DNA from 4 places in the Janthinobacterium sp. GMG1 genome. Region 2 is predicted to be linked to each of the others. Evidence: predicted binding sites of a transcription regulator. Region 2 holds the regulator's gene; each other region holds the start of a gene.
The links. The regulator sigma-54, encoded in region 2, starts transcription at its own class of promoters, with help from an activator protein. The targets are predictions, from matches to a motif close to TGGCANGNAANCTGCTTT.
Positions count from the first base shown of each region.

Region 1: SJI03_RS15360 (urease accessory protein UreD) is a predicted target of sigma-54. The motif match lies at 2,652-2,669, and genes of this name have one in related genera.
Region 3: SJI03_RS06585 (EDSAP-1 family PEP-CTERM protein) is a predicted target of sigma-54. The motif match lies at 2,145-2,162, and genes of this name have one in related genera.
Region 4: urtA (urea ABC transporter substrate-binding protein) is a predicted target of sigma-54. The motif match lies at 3,145-3,162, and genes of this name have one in related genera.

Region 1 covers NZ_JAXQNT010000005.1:114,967-120,085, forward strand. Annotated here, with positions in the region: gene SJI03_RS15350 (sensor histidine kinase) at 1-182, shown strand, start outside; gene SJI03_RS15355 (EAL domain-containing protein) at 358-2,562, shown strand; gene SJI03_RS15360 (urease accessory protein UreD) at 2,700-3,566, shown strand; gene SJI03_RS15365 (urease subunit gamma) at 3,592-3,894, shown strand; gene SJI03_RS15370 (urease subunit beta) at 3,916-4,245, shown strand; gene ureC (urease subunit alpha) at 4,247-5,119, shown strand, end outside.
Region 2 covers NZ_JAXQNT010000002.1:595,853-600,971, reverse strand. Annotated here, with positions in the region: gene rapZ (RNase adapter RapZ) at 1-277, shown strand, start outside; gene SJI03_RS07720 (3-hydroxyisobutyryl-CoA hydrolase) at 278-1,363, opposite strand; gene hpf (ribosome hibernation-promoting factor, HPF/YfiA family) at 1,499-1,861, opposite strand; gene SJI03_RS07710 (RNA polymerase factor sigma-54) at 1,931-3,409, opposite strand; gene lptB (LPS export ABC transporter ATP-binding protein) at 3,414-4,169, opposite strand; gene lptA (lipopolysaccharide transport periplasmic protein LptA) at 4,169-4,750, opposite strand; gene lptC (LPS export ABC transporter periplasmic protein LptC) at 4,776-5,119, opposite strand, start outside.
Region 3 covers NZ_JAXQNT010000002.1:352,434-357,552, reverse strand. Annotated here, with positions in the region: gene SJI03_RS06615 (glutathione S-transferase N-terminal domain-containing protein) at 1-46, shown strand, start outside; gene SJI03_RS06610 (ClpXP protease specificity-enhancing factor) at 164-676, shown strand; tRNA gene SJI03_RS06605 (tRNA-Thr) at 703-778, shown strand; gene SJI03_RS06600 (dodecin) at 971-1,177, shown strand; gene SJI03_RS06595 (hypothetical protein) at 1,193-1,504, opposite strand; gene SJI03_RS06590 (hypothetical protein) at 1,664-2,038, shown strand; gene SJI03_RS06585 (EDSAP-1 family PEP-CTERM protein) at 2,249-3,235, shown strand; gene SJI03_RS06580 (LytR C-terminal domain-containing protein) at 3,303-4,379, opposite strand; gene SJI03_RS06575 (type II secretion system F family protein) at 4,391-5,119, opposite strand, start outside.
Region 4 covers NZ_JAXQNT010000018.1:15,473-20,591, reverse strand. Annotated here, with positions in the region: gene SJI03_RS28095 (Hsp70 family protein) at 1-767, opposite strand, end outside; gene SJI03_RS28090 (DUF2760 domain-containing protein) at 764-1,345, opposite strand; gene SJI03_RS28085 (transglutaminase family protein) at 1,612-2,223, shown strand; gene SJI03_RS28080 (DUF4349 domain-containing protein) at 2,240-3,028, shown strand; gene urtA (urea ABC transporter substrate-binding protein) at 3,215-4,468, shown strand; gene urtB (urea ABC transporter permease subunit UrtB) at 4,538-5,119, shown strand, end outside.

The sequences.
Region 1 (5,119 bases), on a different contig from region 2:
AGCGCGCGGCCTTGCTGGTGGCGCTGCGCGAATTGAACCTGGCCAGGGTAGCACTGCTGCTGGGCGCCTTGCCGGCGGCCGCCGCGCCCGTGCTGGCGCCGCTGCAGGCGATGCTTGACCAGCATCAATACCGCCAGCTGTGCGACTTGCTGGAGAATGAGGGCGCGCTGGCGCCCGCTTGAAAAGTGTGGGCTGACAACATCGGTTTCGCTGAAAAGACGGACTAAGTGGCGCCGATGGATGGTGCTAAATTGCAATAAAGATTATGATGATAGTACGTAGTTCATCGCAAAGAAATGTCTTGTCCAGCGCGGCAACTGATCGCCGCGCCTCATCCAAAGCTGAGAGAACTGCTACATGCACCGCGATTTTTCGGAAGTGAATTCGAAGGGCGAAGTACTGATCGTTGAAGATACGCCGGCTTCGCTGAAGCTGTTGAGCGATTTGCTGGGCGGCGCCGGCTATGCGGTGCGCCAGGCGCCGAACGGCGAACTGGCCCTGTGGACGGCCCAGGCGCGCCCGCCGGAGCTGATCCTGCTCGACGTGCGCATGCCGGGCCTCGACGGCTTTGAAGTGTGCCGGCGCCTGAAGGAGATACCGTCCCTGCGCCAGGTGCCGGTGATCTTCCTGTCGGCGCAGTACGATACGGACGACAAGGTGCGCGGCTTCGCGCTGGGCGCCGTCGATTTCATCGCCAAGCCCTTCCAGGCCGAGGAAATCCTGGCCCGCACGGACGCCCACGTGCGCCTGGCGCGGGCGCAGCTGCAACTGGCGCAGGAGCGCGCCAACCTTGAGCGGAGGGTGGCCGAACGCACGGCCGAACTGGAACAGGTGGCCAGCACCCTGGCGCGCGAAGTGCAGATCCGCCGCGCCAATGAAGAATTGCTGCGCCTGTCGGGCCAAGTCTTCGAAGCGACCCAGGACGCCATCCTGATCACGAATCCGGCCGGCGTCATCGTCACGGCCAATCCCGCCTTTACCCGCATCACCGGCTACGCGGCGCAGGAAGTGGTGGGCACGGACATCATGCGCCTGCATGCCGAACACACGGGCGAAGCGGTGCTGCTGGCCTTGCGCCAGGGCCTGCGCAGCAGCGGTTGCTGGTCGGGCGAGGTGCAGACGCGGCGCAAGAGCGGCGACACCTATCCCTGCCTGCTCAGCGCCTCCACCGTGCACGGGCCTGATGGCGCCGTCGTCAATTACATCGGCGTCTTCCTCGACATCAGCGAGCGCAAGGCCGAGCAGCATCTGATCGATTTCCTCTCCTACCACGACGCGCTGACGGGCTTGCCGAACCGCGTGCTGCTGCGCGAGCGCTTCGAGCAGGCGCGCGCGAACGCCCAGCGCGACAGCCAGCAAGTGGTGTTGATGTGCCTGGACCTGGACCGCTTCAAGAACATCAACGATTCGCACGGCCAGGCCGTGGGCGACAAGGCGCTGCAAGTGGTGGCGCGTTTCCTGTCCGGCTGCGTGCGCGAAGGCGACACGGTGGTGCGCCAGGGCGGTGACGAATTCCAGATACTGCTGCAGGACGATGCCCTGCTGGGGCGCACGCTTGCGCTGGCGCAAACCATCCTGGCCGGCTTGCGCGAAGAACTCAGCGTCGATGGCGAGCGCCTGGCGCTGACGACCAGTATCGGCATCGCCATGTGCCCGGCCGACGGCGACAGCCTCGACGACGTGCTGCGCCACGCCGACACGGCCCTGGTGCGCGCCAAGGAAATGGGGCGCGACCATTACGCCTTCTTCACGGAGCGCATGGGCAGCGATATCCGCGCCCGCCTTGCGATGCAGCAGCAGCTGCGCGGCGCCATCGGCCGCGATGAATTCGAAGTGCACTACCAGCCGCAGATGTGCTTGCGCACGGGCGCCTTGCTGGGCGCGGAAGCCTTGCTGCGCTGGGATAATCCGGTGCTGGGCAAGGTGCCGCCCGGCCTGTTCATCGCGCTGGCCGAGGAATACGGCTTGATCACGGCCATCGGCGAATGGGTGCTGGAAAGCGTGTGCGCGCAAATCCGCGCCTGGCACGATGCGGGCCTGGGCAGCGTCAAGGTGGCCGTCAACCTGTCCGGCAAACAGTTCGCGCAAGACCGCACGGTGCCGTTCGTCGAGGCGGTCTTGCGCAAGTACGGCATCGCACCCGCCTGCCTGGGCATTGAAATCACGGAAAGCACGGTGATGGGCGACCCGGACAAGGCCGTGGCGGCCCTCACGCGCCTGAAGGATATCGGCGTGGGCATTTCGCTCGACGATTTCGGCACCGGCTATTCCAGCCTGGGCTACCTGAAACGCTTTCCCATCGACGTGCTGAAAATCGACAAATCCTTCGTCGACGACGTCACCACCAGCAGCAGCGACGCGGCCATCGCCCGCTCCGTCATCTCGCTGGCGCACAACCTGGACATGCGCGTCATCGCCGAAGGCGTGGAAACGCGCGCACAGGTCGACTTCCTGACGGAACACGGCTGCGATGAAATGCAGGGCTATTACTTCAGCCGTCCCCTGGCTGCCGAAGCGTTCACGGCCTTGCTGCGCGAACGGCGCACCCTGGGCGTGGCGTAGGAGGCAAGCACTGCGGTGCGGCCAATGCACCATGCCGGTGCATCCGCTGCAGCGCGGTGCACGATTCTCACTTTTCCTTTCCCTGATGCTGGCACATATCCTGCTTAGGTAATCGCTTATTTACGCGATTGCTCCGCATGCCAGACAGTACCCGTCCAGTCACGCCGAATGAAGCCAGTGCGCACAGCGCCTGGCAGGCGCATTTGCGCCTGGGCTTTGCGCTGCACGATGGCGTCAGCCGCCTCGTCGAGCGCACGCACAGTGGCCCCCTGCGCGTGCAAAAGCCCCTGTATCCGGAAGGCGACGCCGTCTGCCACGCCATCATCATCCATCCACCGGGCGGCGTCGTGGGCGGCGACCAGCTGGCCGTCGACGCCACGGTGGGCGAGGGCGCGCGCGCCTTGCTCACGTCGCCGGGCGCCGCCAAGTGGTACCGCGCCAACGACCATGTCTCGGGCCAGCGCATCGTGCTGCGCGCCGGCAGCGGCGCGGCCATCGAGTGGCTGCCGCAGGAGAGCATCTTCTTCGACCAGGCCTGCGTGCGCCTGCGCCACGAGGTGGAGCTGGCGCCGGACGCCAGCTACATCGGCTGCGACATCGTCTGCCTGGGACGCAGCGCCTCGGGCGAAATTTTCAACACGGGCAGCATCGATCAGCAGGTGCAGATCCGCCGCGGCGGCAAGCTGCTGTGGTGGGAGCAGGGCGTGCTGGCCGCGGGCGGCGCACTGATGGCCAGCCCCCTGGGCCTGGGAGGACACACGGTGTGCGCCACCCTGATCGCCGTCGGCGTGCCTGTTTCTCCCGCCGTGCTGGCGGCCGTGCGCGAGATCGCCGTGCCGGCCGGCGCCGTGTTTGGCGCCACGCACATGAAATCGCTGGTGGCGGTGCGCCTGCTGTGCGGCGACAGCGAAGCGGCGCGCCGCGTCATGCTGGCCGCATGGCAGCTGCTGCGCCCCGCCATGCTGGGACGCGATGCCGTCGTGCCCCGCATCTGGAACACTTAATCAGGAAAGAAGCGCAAGGAAAAACATGGACCTGACTCCCCGAGAAAAAGACAAGCTGCTCATTTTTACGGCCGCGCTGCTGGCCGAACGGCGCCTGGCGCGCGGCTTGAAATTGAATTATCCGGAAGCGGTGGCCCTGATCAGCGCCGCCATCATGGAAGGCGCGCGCGATGGCAAGTCGGTGGCGCAGCTGATGTCGGACGGGACAAAAATTCTGTCGCGCGCCGACGTCATGGATGGCATCGCCGAGATGATCCCCGATATCCAGGTGGAAGCGACCTTCCCCGATGGCAGCAAGCTGGTGACCGTGCACCACCCGATACCGTAGTCTTTTGAGAAGGAGCTCCTCATGACCCCAGGCGAATACCAATTGGAAGAAGGCGAAATCAGCTTGAATGCCGGGCGCGCCACGGCCACCGTGGTGGTGGCCAACCGGGGCGATCGGCCGATCCAGGTAGGCTCGCACTTCCACTTTTTTGAAGTCAACCCGGCGCTGGCCTTCGAGCGCTGGCGCGCCTACGGCATGCGCCTGAACATCACGGCCGGCACGGCCGTGCGCTTCGAGCCGGGCCAGCAGCGCACGGTGGAACTGGTGGCGCTGGCGGGCGAGCGCAAGGTCTACGGCTTCAATGGCGCAGTGATGGGCGAACTGCAAGACACACCACCGGGAAAGGATTGAGATGGCCAGCATTCCCCGCAGCGCGTATGCCGAGATGTTCGGCCCCACCAGGGGCGACCGCATCCGCCTGGCCGACACGGAACTGTTCATCGAGATCGAGCATGACTACGCGATCTATGGCGAAGAAGTGAAATTCGGCGGCGGCAAGGTGATCCGCGACGGCATGGGCCAGTCGCAGCGTTGCGCGGCCGAGGTGATGGACACCGTCATCACGAATGCCGTCATCCTCGACCACTGGGGCATCGTCAAAGCCGACATCGGCTTGAAAAATGGGTTGATTTTCGGCATTGGCAAGGCGGGCAATCCGGATATCCAGCCCGGCGTGACCCTGGCCATCGGCGGCGCCACGGAGATCATCGCCGGCGAAGGCCTGATCGTCACGGCCGGCGGCGTCGACACCCACATTCACTTCATCTGCCCGCAGCAGATCGAGGAAGCCCTGATGAGCGGCGTGACCACCATGCTGGGCGGCGGCACGGGGCCGGCTGTGGGCACGGCCGCCACCACCTGCACGCCGGGGCCGTGGCACTTGCACGCCATGCTGGCGGCGGCCGACGCCTTCCCAATGAACCTGGGCTTCATGGGCAAGGGCAACGTCAGCCTGCCGCTGCCGCTGGAAGAGCAGGTGCGCGCGGGCGCCATCGGCCTGAAACTGCACGAAGACTGGGGCAGCACGCCAGCCGCCATCGACAATTGCCTGTCGGTGGCCGACCGCATGGATATCCAGGTGGCGCTGCACAGCGATACCCTCAACGAGGGCGGCTTCCTTGAGCACACCCTGGCCGCGTTCAAGGACCGCACCATCCACACGTTTCACACGGAAGGGGCGGGCGGCGGCCATGCGCCCGACATCATCGCCGCCGTGGGCCAGGCC
Region 2 (5,119 bases):
TCCCTATTACGACCTGGCCCTGCGTCCCCTCGACGGACGCGACGCGCCCGTGATCGCCTTCCTCGATGCGCAGCCGAGCGCGCTGGAACTGCTGGCCGATATCCGCACCTTCATCGAGAAATGGTTGCCGTCATTCAAGTCCGACAACCGCAGCTACCTGACGGTGGCCCTGGGTTGCACGGGCGGCCAGCACCGCTCCGTGTACATGGCGGAACGGCTGGCGCAGTATTTCGGCCCGAACGAAAGAGTCGTGCTGCGCCATCGCGAGCGCGCTTGATTAGTCGAGGTGGCGCAGCGGATGCGCTTGCGCCGGCCAGACGGGGACAAAGAAGCGCGCCACCATGGCCGTGTCGACGTCGTCCAGGCTGGCAGGATTCCAGCGGGGCGCATTGTCCTTGTCGACCACCAGCGCACGCACGCCTTCGAGCACTTCGCCATGCTCGAAATTATGGCGCACCACCGTGCGCTCCAGGCGCAGGCAATCGGCCACGCCCAGGTGAGCGCCCCGCTGCAGCAATTCCAGGGTGACCGACATCATCAAGGGCGAACGCAAACGCATGGCCGCCAGCGCCCTGGCGGCGAACGCACAGTCGTCCTGCGCCAGCGAGGCCATGATGGTCGCCACCGAACCCGCACTGAAATGACGGTCCAGCGCCGCACGCGCCGTGGACAGGGACGATACCCCCGCCTCGGCCTGGAACGGTGCCGCCAGCGCCTTGATGGCTACCGGCAAGGCCTCGCCCGGCGTCGAGTCGAACAGGGCCAGCAGCGCCCCCATCTGCGCCTCGGGCAGGTAGACATCGGCCAGGCCCGTGTACAGGGCATCGGCCGCGTTGATCGTCAGGCCCGTCAAGCCCAGATACAGGCCCAGCTGGCCGGCCAGGCGGGACAGGAAATAACTGCCGCCCACGTCAGGGAACAGGCCGATATTGACTTCCGGCATGGCCATGCGCGTGCGGCCCGTCACGATGCGCAGGCGATTGCCGGGCCCGGCTTGCGCCACACCCATGCCGCCGCCCATCACCACGCCATCCATCACGGCGATATACGGTTTCGGATAGAAATGGATCACATGATTTAACGCGTATTCTTCCGTAAAGAAATCTTCCAGCAGGGCGCTGCCGCCTTGCGGCGTGGCCAGGCCCGCATCGTAAAAGAAACGAATGTCGCCGCCGGCGCACAGGGCTTTTTCGCTGCTGGAACGGATCACGACGGCGTCCACGTGCGGATCATCGCGCCAGGCCAGCAGGACCGCGCTCAGGGCGCGCACCATCTCCAGCGACAGGGAATTCAAGGCTTTCGGACGGTCGAGCACGATGTGTCCGGTGCGGTTGCGGATGGAGGTCTGGACGAAGTCGCTCATGGCAGGCAGGAAAGAAGTGAAAGTGCAAACATTCTAGCGCCTGCGCGGGGAAGATTGCGTTCAACAGGTCCAGGCGCAAAAAAGGGCGCAAGATGTGCGCCCTTAGTTGATCACAACTGCTGGAAGCGGGTGGCCTTAGACGGCGACGACGGCTTCTTCCTCGGAGTTGTCTGGCAGATGCTTGATCGCCTCTTTACCGTGCCCTTGCACTTTGGTTTTGTATTTCATCACTTGCCTATCGAGCTTGTCGATCAGGGTATCGATCGCGGCGTACAGGTCGTGCGCCAAGCTTTCCACATAGACAGTCTTGCCACTCAAACGCAGGTTGACTTCAGCCTTTTGACGTTTTTCTTTCTCTTTGAGGTTATCCACGGTCAGAATCACGGCGATATCGATGACTTGATCGAAATGACGTTTCACGCGCTCCAGCTTCGTTTGTACGTATTCACGGATGGCTGGTGTCACTTCGAGATGATGTCCGCTGATGGTGAGATTCATACACACTCCTAAAGATGATCGGGTTCGTGCGGTCCATCCTATCCGGCCCGCAGAGGAACCGAAAAAAACTTACAAACACTTACGCAGGCTCACTGGCGGAATTTTCAACGCTTCCCGGTATTTGGCAACAGTACGTCGCGCAATCACCATGCCTTGTTCCCCCAGCATGTCCGCAATCTTACTGTCGGATAAAGGATTTTTAGGGTCTTCTGCTCCTGTCAGTTGCACGATCAATGCCCGTATCGCCGTCGATGACGCTTCGCCCCCCGCTTCGGTGGCGACGTGGCTACCAAAGAAATATTTCAACTCGAACATGCCGTGCGGGGTCAGCATGTACTTTTGAGTTGTTACCCGCGAGATAGTACTCTCGTGTAAACCCAGTGTATCAGCTATTTCACGGAGCACAAGGGGGCGCATGGCAACGGCCCCATGCGAGAAAAAGTTCTTTTGTCTTTCTACTATCGCCTGTGCCACGCGCAGGATGGTGTCGAAGCGCTGGCGCATATTCTTGATCAGCCACTTGGCTTCCTGCAACTGTGCGCCCATGGCGCCCTCGCCCTTGCCCTGCTTGAGCAAGTTGGCGTACATGGCGTTGACACGCAGGCGCGGCATGACGTCGTTGTTCAGGGTCACTTGCCAGCCATTGCGCGCGCGCTTGACGACGACGTCGGGCACCACGTAATCGGACACGTCCGAGGCGAATACGGCACCCGGATGCGGATTGCACTGGCGAATCACCGTCTGCGCCTCGCGCAAGTCTTCATCGTCGCAATCGAGGGCTTTTTTCAGCTTGTTGAAATCGCGCTGGGCAAACCAGGCCAGGTGCTTTTCGACGATGACGAGGGCCATGCGCCGCGTCACCATGGCGATGTGCGGCAAGCGCTTGATTTGCAGCGCCAGGCATTCGGACGCATTGCGCGCGCCCACGCCGGGCGGATCGAAACTTTGCAGCAGCGACAAAGCCGTGCGCATCTCGTCGGCGTCGATTTCCAGCTCTTCCGGCAGGCGTGCCAGGATGTCGTCGAGCGACTCTTCCAGGTAGCCATTGTCGTCGAGCGCGTCGATGATCAGCTCGACCAGCGCGCGATCGCGCAATTCCAGCACCGTCACGCGCATCTGCTCCATCAGGTGCTCGCGCAGGGTGCAGTGATGGGCCTCCAGTTGCGGACGCGAATCTTCATCGTCGGGCGCCTTGCCCCGGCTCGCCTCGCTCCAGTCGCTGTCGCCGCCCTCGGCGGCGGCCGGGCTGTCGCCCGCCTCGCCATCAAAGGTTTCCGCTTCGGCCGGCGCGGCGGGCGCGTCCTGGCCTGGCGGCTGGGGTGGCGCTTCGGCCGGCGCTGCCGTGGAACTCAAGGCCCCGTCGGACAGCAGGCGCAGCGAACGGTCGAGCGGATCGTCGAGGCGTTCAAGCAAGGGATTATCCGTCAGCAATTGCTCGAGTTCCTGGTGCAATTCCAGGGTAGACAATTGCAACAGGCGTATCGATTGCTGCAACTGCGGCGTCAGTGCCAGGTGCTGCGAAGTGCGCAGCTGCAATGATTGTTTCATTGGCTTACATGCGGAAGTGTTCGCCCAGATAGACCCGGCGTACCGACTCGTTCGCGATGATGTCGTCGGGGCGTCCCGACGCCAGCACCGAGCCCTGGTTGATGATGTAGGCACGGTCGCAAATACCCAGCGTCTCGCGCACATTATGATCGGTGATCAGCACGCCGATATTGCGCTCCTTCAAGAAACGCACGATGCGCTGGATCTCGATCACGGCGATCGGATCGACGCCGGCGAACGGCTCGTCGAGCAGCACGAAACGGGGATCGGTGGCCAGCGCACGGGCAATTTCCACGCGGCGGCGTTCGCCACCGGACAGCGACAGCGCCTGGTTCTCGCGCAGCTTTTCAATCTGCAAGTCAGCCAGCAATTTATCCAGCCGCTCCTCGATCTCGGCCTTCGTCAGCGGACGGCCTTCGACGGTCTGGATTTCCAGCACGGCGCGGATATTGTCTTCCACCGTCAGCTTGCGGAAGACGGATGCTTCCTGCGGCAGGTAGGACAGGCCCATCTGCGCGCGGCGGTGGATCGGCAGGCTGGAAATGTCCACGCCGCTGATATCGATGCTGCCGCCATCGGACGGCACCAGGCCGACGATCATGTAGAACGATGTGGTCTTGCCGGCGCCGTTCGGGCCCAGCAAACCCACCACTTCGCCGCATTCGACTTGCAGCGAAACATCATGCACGACTTGCCGCTTGCCATAGGTTTTTTGCAGACCGCGAACGATCAGGGTGCTGCCGCAACGTGTATTGTCCATTATTTCTTTCCTGGCGCGGGCGTGGCCGGCGCTTTCTCCGCTGCCGGCGCCTTGGTCTTCGGCTGGATCACCATGCGCACGCTGCCGCCATCCGCGGTGCTGGTGCCGCTGTTGGAATTTTCCATCGCGAATTCTTCCTTGCGGCTGTCATACGAGATGAAGGCGCCATTCGCCACATCGGTCACTTTCGCGCCTTCCAGGCGCGTCAGCTTGGCTCTGGAAAACAGTTTCACCACTTCCGTCTTGTTGTCGTATTCCACGCGCTCCGCTTCGCCTTCCACCCACAGGTCGCCCGCGCCATCGCGCTTCTGGCGGAAGGTGGCGAGCTTGCCGGGGTCGGCCCAGAAGGTAATGAACTGGTAGCCTTGCGGGTCTTCCGTGATCAGGGCCCGGCCCGCCTTCATGGTCAGGGTACCCTTGACCAGCACGACGTCGCCCGTCAGGGTGCGCACCTGCTTGATGTCATCGACGTGGCCGCTACGTGCCGTGATGACGGCTTCCTTCTCGGAATCGGCCTTCTCGGCATGCGCCCCGCCCATGATGGCCAGGGACAATACGGTCAACAGCAAGATGTTCTTCATAGTATGGTTTCCTTGTTTCATTCTGTCATTTTGCCGCCGCGGCCGGGCGCGGTTTCGGCGGGAGGACCATGCGCAGCGCATTCTGCACTTCCACCACGCCGGTGGCGTTATTCGCCTTCATGCCGACGCCATTGATGCGCGAGGCGCCCGTCAGGATATCGACAGGCACGTCCGTTTCCATTCTTTCCTCATCCGGGAACACCGTCAGCGCTTCCGTCTTGACCGTCAGGTTCTGCGCCTTCGGACTGGCCACGCGGTCGATCACGACCTTGCGGTGCAGTTGCAGCCGCGTATTGTCCTGGTCGATATGCGCCAGCTCCGCATTCATGTTCATCGGCGGCATGCCTGGCGTGAGCTTGCGCACGAAAG
Region 3 (5,119 bases), 240 kb from region 2:
GTACATCGAAGCGCTGACGCCATCCGAGAAAGTTATGCGCCGCTAAAAGATATGCCCGGCAAGCCACGCTTGCCGGGACATCTTGCGTCAGCAGCCAGTCTTTTGAATTACCGGTGCGCCACCCTGTCATTGACAGGGGCGCTCCCGCCTCACAGTGTCTACCATGTCTGAAATCTCAACCAAACCTTATATGCTGCGCGCCATCTACGAGTGGTGCACCGACAGCGGCTACACGCCTTATCTCGCGGTCAAAGTCGATTCGCGCACCACGGTACCGATGGAATACGTGAAAAAGGGCGAAATCGTGCTCAACATCAGCTTCGGCGCCACCAGCGGCCTGAAGATGGACAACGACGCCATCCGCTTCCACGCCCGCTTTGGCGGCGTCTCGCGCGAAATCTACGTACCGGTCGACAACGTGATGGCCATCTACGCCAACGAAAACGGCCAGGGCATGGCTTTCGAGCCTGTGTTGGGCAACGATGACCCCGACGCGCAACCGACGGACAGCCCGGCCTCCGCCGACGTCCCGCCGCCAGCGATCGCCCCGGTCTCCAGCGCCCCGACCCTGTCGTCCGTGCCGACCAGTTCCCCCGAACAACGCGACAACGCCACGCCCGGCGACGACGAGCCACCAAAAAAAGGCGGCCGCCCGACCCTGACACGCATTAAATAGCGTATAATTCGCAACGCGCAGTTTTTGCCGACTTAGCTCATTTGGTAGAGCAGTTGATTTGTAATCATCAGGTGGCCAGTTCGAAACCGGCAGTCGGCACCAGAATTTTAGTAGGAAATCAAAGGGTTACATGCTTCGGCAGGTAGCCCTTTTTTCTTTTCTCCCTTCCGCGAACCACTCCCGTGGCGCATTGCTGCACCGCGCAATGACTATCAGCACGTTTAGGCGCAAGATGAGCATGTGCTTGCGCAAAGCAGGCTCCCGATGTCTGGCTTGCCTACCTGGGGAAATATCATGTCCGCACATACTTACAAGCTGATCGAACTGGTGGGAACATCGACCGAGAGCAGCGATCAGGCGATACGCGATGCCATTGCCAAGGCGGCGCTGACGGTCAAGCACATGGATTGGTATGAAGTGACGGAATCGCGGGGCCATATCGTCGATGGCAAGGTGGCGCACTTCCAGGTCACGCTGAAGGTCGGCTTCCGGCTCGAATAGCGTACTGCGGCGCGCTCAGCGCCGCCCGGCTACTGTCCGGCTCTCCAGCCACTCCCGGCCGCCGCTGTCCAGCGCGGTCTCAATGACCTTTTCCGGCAAGCTGTAGACGGTCGCCCAGCTGGCGCGGCCGTCCTGCGTATTCGCGGGGAAACTGTGCGTTTCAATCGGCCAGTGGTATTTGCGTTTCAGTGCCTTGACGATAGCGGCCAACGAGACGCGGCCTTGCAGCGGTTCGGCGCCGGACTGGTCGCGGTTCGACAGCAGCACGGCCAGGACCTGGCCGCGGCCCGTGCGCGCGCCGGGGAAGATGGGGGTTTTGTTTGCCATGGCCTATTTTACCGGGCAATGATCAGCGAGAGGCGATGTGCCGCACCTTTGATCTGGCGCAAGCACCGCAGCGGCATTGCGGCCACGATGGGCATGTCACCAGGCGTGCCAGGCCCCTTTGGCAGCCTGGGCTTGATACAAGGGGCACAGGAGGACATCATGCACAGCCTGAACATCCACGCCATGCAATGGCAGCCCGTCGCCGATATTTCTGCCGTCGATCCGCTGCTGCCCGGCGATCTCGCCTGCTTTCGCGAACTGCGCGACGTGCTGCAACGCTATGGCGCACTCGACCGCTTCGGCATTTCCCTGATCCACCGCCATTTCGACATCGCCGACGACGAAGAGCTGATGGAGTACACGGATGCGGAAGCACGCATCTTGACGGTAAAACCTGTCAAGAAAAGCGACATCGACTGGAATCACACGACGATTACCAACTGGAAATTGACGGAAGGCGAGGAAGTGGCGCGCATCGGTTGCGGCTGCGCACGCAATTCGGGCGGCCACCTCGGCTATCACCGGGGCACCTGAGGCTGGCCGGCGCCACCCGCCAAGCGGCGTCGGCCTTTCTTACACTTTGCCCTCTCCAGTTCAGTCCGCTTTGCGCAAGTGTTTGATTCAATATGCTTTTTTTGTGTGGCACGCAAGCTGCTTATCACTGTCTACAAGATGAATCCAGGCAAGTCGAACTGGATTCCTTGCCCCCGGATTTTCCGAGACTGACCACGATAAGAGGCTGCGATGAACGTCGATAACACACGAAGCAAGACCCTGGGCTGGCTGGGCGCACTGGCGGCGGCGAGCCTGCTGGCCAGCGGCCAGGTGCATGCCGGCGCGTACGGCCTGGCCGTCAATGAATTAAACAATTTCCGCATCACCACGAGTGCCGGCACCTTGTCGTTGGCCGGCGCCAATCGCAATGCCAGCGACAGCGCCTTCTTTCAGGGCGGCGTGGCCGTCAATCCGCGCGCCGTCAATACGGGCCCGGCCGCCAACGCCGACGTGCTGCAAGTGTGCTCCGGCGCCGGCTGCGGCGCCTCGCCGCAAAACCACTATGCGCCCACCGCCGCGCTGGAATTCGCGCGCGGCGATGCGCATTCCTTCGGCAACATGCTCACTGCCGCCGGTTCCACCGTCAGCGCCGTGTCGGAAGCGCAACGCAACACGGTGGGGGCGGCGTCCTCCACAGCCGGCGACACGCTCACCGGCTCCGTCAACCTGACCCTGTCGAGCGCCGGCTTCATCACCTTCAGCTTCATGGGACGGCGCGACCTACTGGCCAACGTCACGACCATGGGCGACAAGTCGAACGTATCGATCATGGATATCTTCAATATCTCGTGCAACAGCGCCAGTCCCGTCGGTTGCCTGTCGAAAGCGAATGCCGACGGCGTGATCTTCCAGTTCGCGCCCGATGGCGATGCCAACAATGGCAGCGACATCAACGGCAACCATGGCGCCGGCAGCCTCGACCCGTTCAGCCTGAACATGACGGCCGGCACGAATGACCCGGCCAGCGGGCGCGCCTTCACGAATGGCTTTGCGATGTTTTCCCTGACCTCGAATTTCGCCCTGCCGGCCGGCAGCTATACCTTGAACTTTTCGAAATCCACGCGCACCGATATCGTCGTCATCGATCCCCTGGTCGTGCCCGAACCAGGCACGCTGTTCCTGCTGGGCACGGGACTGGCTGGCCTGGCTTTTACGCGCCGCCGCCGGCCAAGCTAGACACCGGCATGCCAACAACACGCGGCACCCGCAAAGGCGCCGCGTTTTTTATGCAGGCAAGAACGTGTTAACCGAGCCGCGCCAGCGCCTGGCGCGCCAGCTGCAGTTGCTGCAGATAATAGCGGTGCAGCATGGCCGGATCGCTCAGGTCGCGCCCCAGCACCAAGCGCAGCTCGCTGGCGGGGCAATCGGCGGCCTGGGTCTGCACCTGGGTTTGTACCTGCAGCCCCAGCTGGCGGGCCAGCTGACGCGCCGCCTGCTCCTGCGCGGGCCGGTACTCGACGCGCGTGCGCGCCACCTGGAAACTGGTTTCATTGGCCAAGCGCACCACCTGCACGGGAGCACCGGCCAGGCTGCGCGCCAGCGCTGCGGCCAGGCCGGGCACGCCATTGCCGTTCACAATTTCCAGGCGCGGACGGGTCACGGCAGCGGCCGGCATGGACCGCTCCGCCATGGCAGCAAGCACGCCGCGCGCGGCCACCGGCACGCGCTGCAAGCGCGCCATTCCGTCGGTTTGCGTGATGTCGATGCGCGCCATGGCAGGCGCATCCGGCAGCGGCGCGGCCACGGGCACAGCCTGCGGCGGCGCCTCGCTGCGCAAGACGGCCAGGTCGCGCCGTAAGTCATGTTCCTGCAGGCTCTGCGCCTGGCGCCGCATGACGACGGCGCGCGCGTGCTGTCCCAGCCGTTCCAGCACTTGCGCCAGGTGCTGCCAGGCCAGCGCATTGAGCGGGTCGAGCAGACACGCCTGTTCCAGCGCCGTCAACGCTTGCGCATCGCGCCCGCTCAGGGAATAGGCGTGACCGAGATTGCTGAACAGATACGCCTGCTGCGGCTGCGGCGGACTGGCCTCCCGCGTCAAGGCCAGCCAATGGGCGATCGCCGCATCGTGTTCACCGCGCTGCGCATGCAGCACGGCCAGGCCGTTGCGCGCATTCACATGGCGCGGTGCGGCGCGCAACGCCTGTTCATAGGCCGCTTGCGCGGCAGGCAAGTCGCCCCGCTCGAAATGCTGGCGCCCCGCCACGTAGGCGGCATCGGCGTCAGGCCACTGCGGCAGCGGCGCGTGGGCCAGCTGCGTGGTGCAGGCGGCCAGGCCCAGGCAGGCGCAGGCGGCGGCCAGGCGGGAAATCGTCAAGCGCATGATAGCTCCTTTCAGCGGTTGGCCATGGCCGGCACGAGCACGCGATAGACTTCGATCACGGCCGGCCCCATGAGCACCAGCATGAGGGTGGGAAAGACGCAAAAGATCAGCGGGAACAGCAGTTTCAGGGCGATCTTCGCTGCCGCCTCCTCGGCCAGCAGGCTGCGCTTGCCGCGCAGGTTTTCCGAATGCACGCGCAGCGAATCGCCCATGCTGGTGCCGAAACGTTCCGATTGAATCAGCATGGCGACCAGAGTGTCGACGTCTTCCACGCCGCTGCGCAGGGCCAGGTTGCGCAGCGCCTTTTCCTTGGAAAAGCCGGCGCGCATTTCCATCAGCACCAGTTGCAATTCCTGCGCCAGCACCACGCTCTTGATATGGATTTCGCCCGACACTTTGACGAGCGCGCGCTCCAGGCTCAGGCCCGCTTCCACGCACACGGTCAGCAAGTCGAGCGCATCGGGGATGTTTTCAAAGATGTCGCGCTGGCGCCGCTTGGCCGTGCTGGCCAGCACCAGGTTTGGCAGGTAGTAACCGACGGTGGCACTGACGCACAGCAGCAAGAGCAGCACGCTGCGCAACTGCGCCGCCATGGCGCTGGCCGCGTACAGGCCCAGCACGGTGGGAAACAGCAGGGCCAGCACGGTTTTCGCCGCAAAGTACAGGGCCGGCGCGCTGGCCTGGCGCCAGCCCGCGTTCATGAAGCGCGTGCGCAGCGGCGAGCGCTCCCAGCCCTCTTC
Region 4 (5,119 bases), on a different contig from region 2:
ACGCGGTGGGGTTCCAGCACGCCGTCGCGTTCCAGCACGGCGATCAGCGAAAAGTCGCTGGTGCCGCCACCCACGTCGACCACTAAAATGATGTCGCCTGGCTTGACTTCCTTGCGCCAGCGGCCTTCGCTGGTCTGGATCCAGCTGTACAGGGCCGCCTGCGGCTCTTCCAGCAGGGTGAGCGAGGTGTAGCCGGCCGCCTGCGCCGCTTCCATCGTCAGCTCACGCGCGGCCGGGTCGAACGATGCCGGAATCGTTACGGTGATTTCCTGCTGCGCGAACGGCGCTTGCGGGTGGGCGTTGTCCCAGGCCTGGCGCAAGTGCGTCAGATAGCGCGTGGCGGCCGTGATGGGTGAGATACGTGGCACTTCGGCCGGTGCGTCGTTCGGCAGGATGGCCGCGCGGCGGTCCACGCCCGGGTGGCACAGCCAGCTTTTCGCGCTCGACACCAGACGGATCGGCGTGGTGGCGCCGCGGCTGCGGGCCATTTCGCCGACGACGAACGGCGCTTCGGCTTCCTCGGTAACCCAGGGCAGGGCCAGGTCGCCGGCCGCTACTTCATCGGCGTGCGGCAGGTAGACGAACGATGGCAGCAGTGACAATTCTTCGACGGTGCCTGGCGCTGACAGTTGCGGCACCTTCAGCACGCCGTGGCTGGACTTTTCGCCATCGCTTTCGACCAGGTTCACATACGACAGGGCGCTGTGGGTGGTGCCCAGGTCGATGCCGATGGCATAGCGCGGGCTTGGGTTGGTTTGATCGTTCACAGTTCCACCTCGGCCGGTGCCAGGATGGCGGCGTCGTGCTGTTCGCTCAGTTTCGGCAGGCGCACGCTGGACGCGCGCCAGCCGCGATGGCTGAGGGTACCCGTAAATGGCGCCGAACCGACCACGTTGCCCGTCAGGCGTACTTGCGCGCTGTCAAAACCTTCCTGCAGCACGATGCGGCTGCCCTCGGCTTCCTGACGCACGGGGTCGATGGTGAAATACTCGCGCATGACTTTGGCGCAGCCCTCATGCACGACGCGGGCGGCCGCGCCGATGTCGGCATCGGCATGGCTGCCCAGGTTTTCCTGGGTAAAGTCGATCAATCGCGCTTCGCGTTGCAGCAGTGCCAGCAATTGCAGGGCGGCATCGGGCGTCGCTTCTTTCAGGATGACGGGCGCGGCAGCTGGCGTCGGCACGGGAGCAGGCGCCGGGGCCACGGGAGCGACGGGTGCAGCCTCGGGCAGGGACAGTTTTTCCACGCGGGCCGCATAGGCGGCGTCCGACAGTGTGCTGAAGAAGGCGCCGAAAGCCAGCGGGATACGGCGCCAGAACGATGGGTGGGACGATGAAGTGCTCATAGGGAACTCGTTTCTCTGATCTGTAGGGAGGCGTCGGCGGCGCGCCCGGTGGCGGGGCCGCTTCGCAAGGTAGTGCCATGTGCGGGGCCAATAGGGCCTGCTGCGTTTGCCCGCATGATACCAGCTACCGGGCCGGCGCCAAAGTCGCCGCCCCCCAGGCTGCCGGCCATAGGCGTGGTTTTTCTTTGTTCCTGCGCAAGGAAACGCTCGATTTCATGCCGCTTCGACTAGAATCGCGCATTATCTTTTTGCATGACCTGGATGCCATGTCTACCGACTTTTCCCCCGACTTTTCCCTATATCTGGCCAGCAGCACCTACATCGACAGCGACCATCCAGCCGTGCGCGCCAGGGCGGCCGCATTGGCGGCAGGCGCGGTGGGCGACGCCGCCATCGCGGCCCGCTGCTTTGCCTTCGTGCGCGACGAAGTGGCCCACAGCTGGGACTACCAGCGCAATCCCGTTACCTGCCGCGCTTCCGACGTCTTGCAGCATGGCACCGGCTATTGTTATGCGAAGAGCCATTTGCTGGCCGCGCTGCTGCGCGCCAACGGCATTCCTGCCGGCCTGTGCTACCAGCGCCTGGCTGTCGGCGAAGCGGGGCCGCCGTTTTGCCTGCACGGCTTGAATGCCGTGTATCTGCAAGACTTCGGCTGGTACCGCATCGATGCGCGCGGCAACAAGCCCGGCGTCGATGCCGCCTTCACGCCGCCGCGCGAGCAGCTGGCCTTTCCCGTGCTGGCGCCCGAGGAACGCGACTTGCCGGAAATCTGGCCGGCGCCGTTGCCGCAGGTGGTGGCGTCCCTGACCGCCTATGCCACCGTGCAGGACGTGGCGGCGCACTTGCCCGATATCGAATTGTTGCCTCTACAAAAATAATCCAAAGAAAGAAACCATGAAAAAAATCTGTATTGGCTTGATGGGCCTGATGCTGCTGGCCGGTTGCGGCAGCAAGGGCGAGAGCGGCGGACAATCGAGCGCCGCGCGCCTCGATGGCAAGGAAAAGGGCAGCGAGTTTCTTGCCTATGAACATAATGTCAGCGTCGATACGAATGAGGCGCAAGTGCGGCCCCTGTATGAAAAAGTGGTCGCCGCCTGCAAGGCCGACACGGAAAACGGCTGTCTGCTGCTCGATTCCAGCGTCGACAGCGGCCGCTACGTGCACGCGCGCATCAGCATGCGGGCCAAGCCTGCCGGCATCAAGAAGCTCGTCGCGCTGGTCGCGGCCGAAGGCGACGTCACCAGCCAGGGCACCAAGGTGGAAGACCTGGGGCGTCCCGTGCTCGACAGCAAGAAACGCCTGGAAATGCTCAAGCAGTACCAGGCGCAATTGCAAGACCTGGAAAAGCGCTCGGGAGCTAACGTCGACGCCCTGATCAAGGTGACCAAGGAACTGGCCACCGTGCAAGTGGAACTGGAGCAGGCGACGGCGGCCAACGCGCTGTTGATGCAGCGCATCGATACGGACTTGCTGAACGTCGTCGTCAGTGCCGAAGGCAAGCAATCGTTCTGGCGCCCCGTCAAGCGCGCGCTGGGCAATTTCACGGAAAACCTGTCGGAAGGCGTGGCCAACGCCATCACGGCCATGGCCTATATCCTGCCGTGGCTGATCGCTTTCGTGCTGCTGTTCCCACTGGGACGCAAGGGCTGGCGCCGCTTGAGAGGCGTGCCGCGCAAGGATTAACTTCCTCGGCGCACTGTTTTACGGCAATTTGAAACCTGGCTGCACAGTCCTTGTGCAGCCAGGTTTTTTTTCGTGCGGCGACAGCGGCGTGCACCATGCTGGACGCCTGTTGGCGCTGGCATGCATTCTGCTTTAACAACATCGCAGGCTTAGCTCGACCCCCACGAACCCATCACAGGAGTCCCCATGTCACGACGCATCATCCTGAAAGCGACCGCCGCCGGCGCACTGGCCCTGGCCACGTCCACTTACATGCAGGCAGCCTTTGCCGCCGATACGATCAAGGTGGGCATTTTGCACTCCCTGTCGGGCACCATGGCCATTTCCGAAACGTCGCTGAAAGACGTGGCTTTGATGACGATCGCCGAGATCAATGCCAAGGGCGGCGTGCTGGGCAAGAAGCTGGAAGCCGTCGTCGTCGATCCGGCATCGAACTGGCCTTTGTTCGCGGAAAAAGCGCGCCAGCTGGTGACGCAGGATAAAGTAGCAGTCGTGTTCGGCTGCTGGACGTCCGTGTCGCGCAAGTCGGTGTTGCCTGTGTTTAAGGAACTCAACAGCCTGCTGTTTTACCCGGTGCAATACGAGGGCGAGGAGCTGGAAAAGAACGTGTTTTACACGGGCGCCGCGCCCAACCAGCAGGCGATCCCGGCCGTGGAATACCTGATGAGCAAGGATGGCGGCGGCGCCAAGCGCTTCGTGCTGCTGGGCACGGATTACGTGTATCCGCGCACCACCAACAAGATCCTGCGCGCCTTCCTGAAAAGCAAGGGCGTCAAGGATAGCGATATCAGCGAGGTCTACACGCCGTTCGGCCATGCCGATTATCAAACCATCGTCGCCAACATCAAGAAGTTTTCCACGGGCGGCAAGACGGCCGTCATTTCCACCATCAATGGCGACTCCAACGTGCCGTTCTACAAGGAACTGGGCAATGCCGGCCTGAAGGCCACGGACGTGCCTGTCGTCGCGTTTTCCGTCGGCGAGGAAGAGTTGCGCGGCATCGATACCAAGCCCTTGCTTGGCCACCTGGCGGCATGGAATTACTTTGAATCCGTCAAGAATCCCGTGAATACGGCCTTCATCAAGCAGTGGAAGGCCTATGCCGTGGCGCAAAAGCTGCCGAACGCGGGTTCGGTCGTGACGAACGACCCGATGGAAGCGACCTATGTCGGCATCCACATGTGGGCGCAAGCCGTGGAAAAGGCGAAATCGACGGACACGGACAAGGTGATCGCCGCCATGGCCGGCCAGAGCGTCAAGGCGCCGTCGGGCTTCACCCTGACCATGGATGCGACCAATCACCACCTGCACAAGCCCGTGATGATCGGCGAGATCAAGGCTGATGGGCAATTCAATGTCGTGTGGAAAACCAAGGAACCGATACGCGCCCAGCCGTGGAGCCCGTTCATCAAGGGCAATGAGGGCAAGCAAAAGCTGTAAAGAGCCACGCCAGCGCCATCGGGCAATGCGTCCGGTGGTGCCGACCATCAACGCTTTTCCGGGATATCAATGAGGCTATTCACATCGCAGCTGGTCTTCGCCTGCCTGTGCCTGTCATCCATGGCCCAGGCCGCCATCGATCCATCCTTGCTCAAACCGCTGGCCGGCGACGACCCCGATGCCAGGGTCGCCGCCGTCGCGCAGATCGCCGCCCTGGCCACGCCCGAGGCCGACCGTGTGCTGCAAGCCTTGCAGGGCGATGCCCTGTATGCCGCACCCGACGGCACGGTGTATATCGTCGACGGTGAACGGGCATATGACCCGGCAAGCGGCAAGAACGTGCCGTTGCCGGACGGCATCGATGGCGTGATGGTCAACAACCGCTTGCGCTCGGCCGTGGCGGGGGCCTTGTCGGGCTTGCAGCTGCTGGCGCCGGAGCGGGCCACGCGCCTGGCAGCCGCGCAGGCCTTGCAAAAGGCGGTTGATCCCGCGCAGCTTCCCCTGATCCGCAAGGCGCTGGCGCAGGAAAACGATGCTGAGATTAAACAGATATTGCAGGTGCTGATCGCCAGCGCCAACCTGCATGCGCCCGACGCGGCCACACGCAAGCAAGCTGTGGAAGCGCTGGCCGGCAGCAGCGATGCGCGCCTG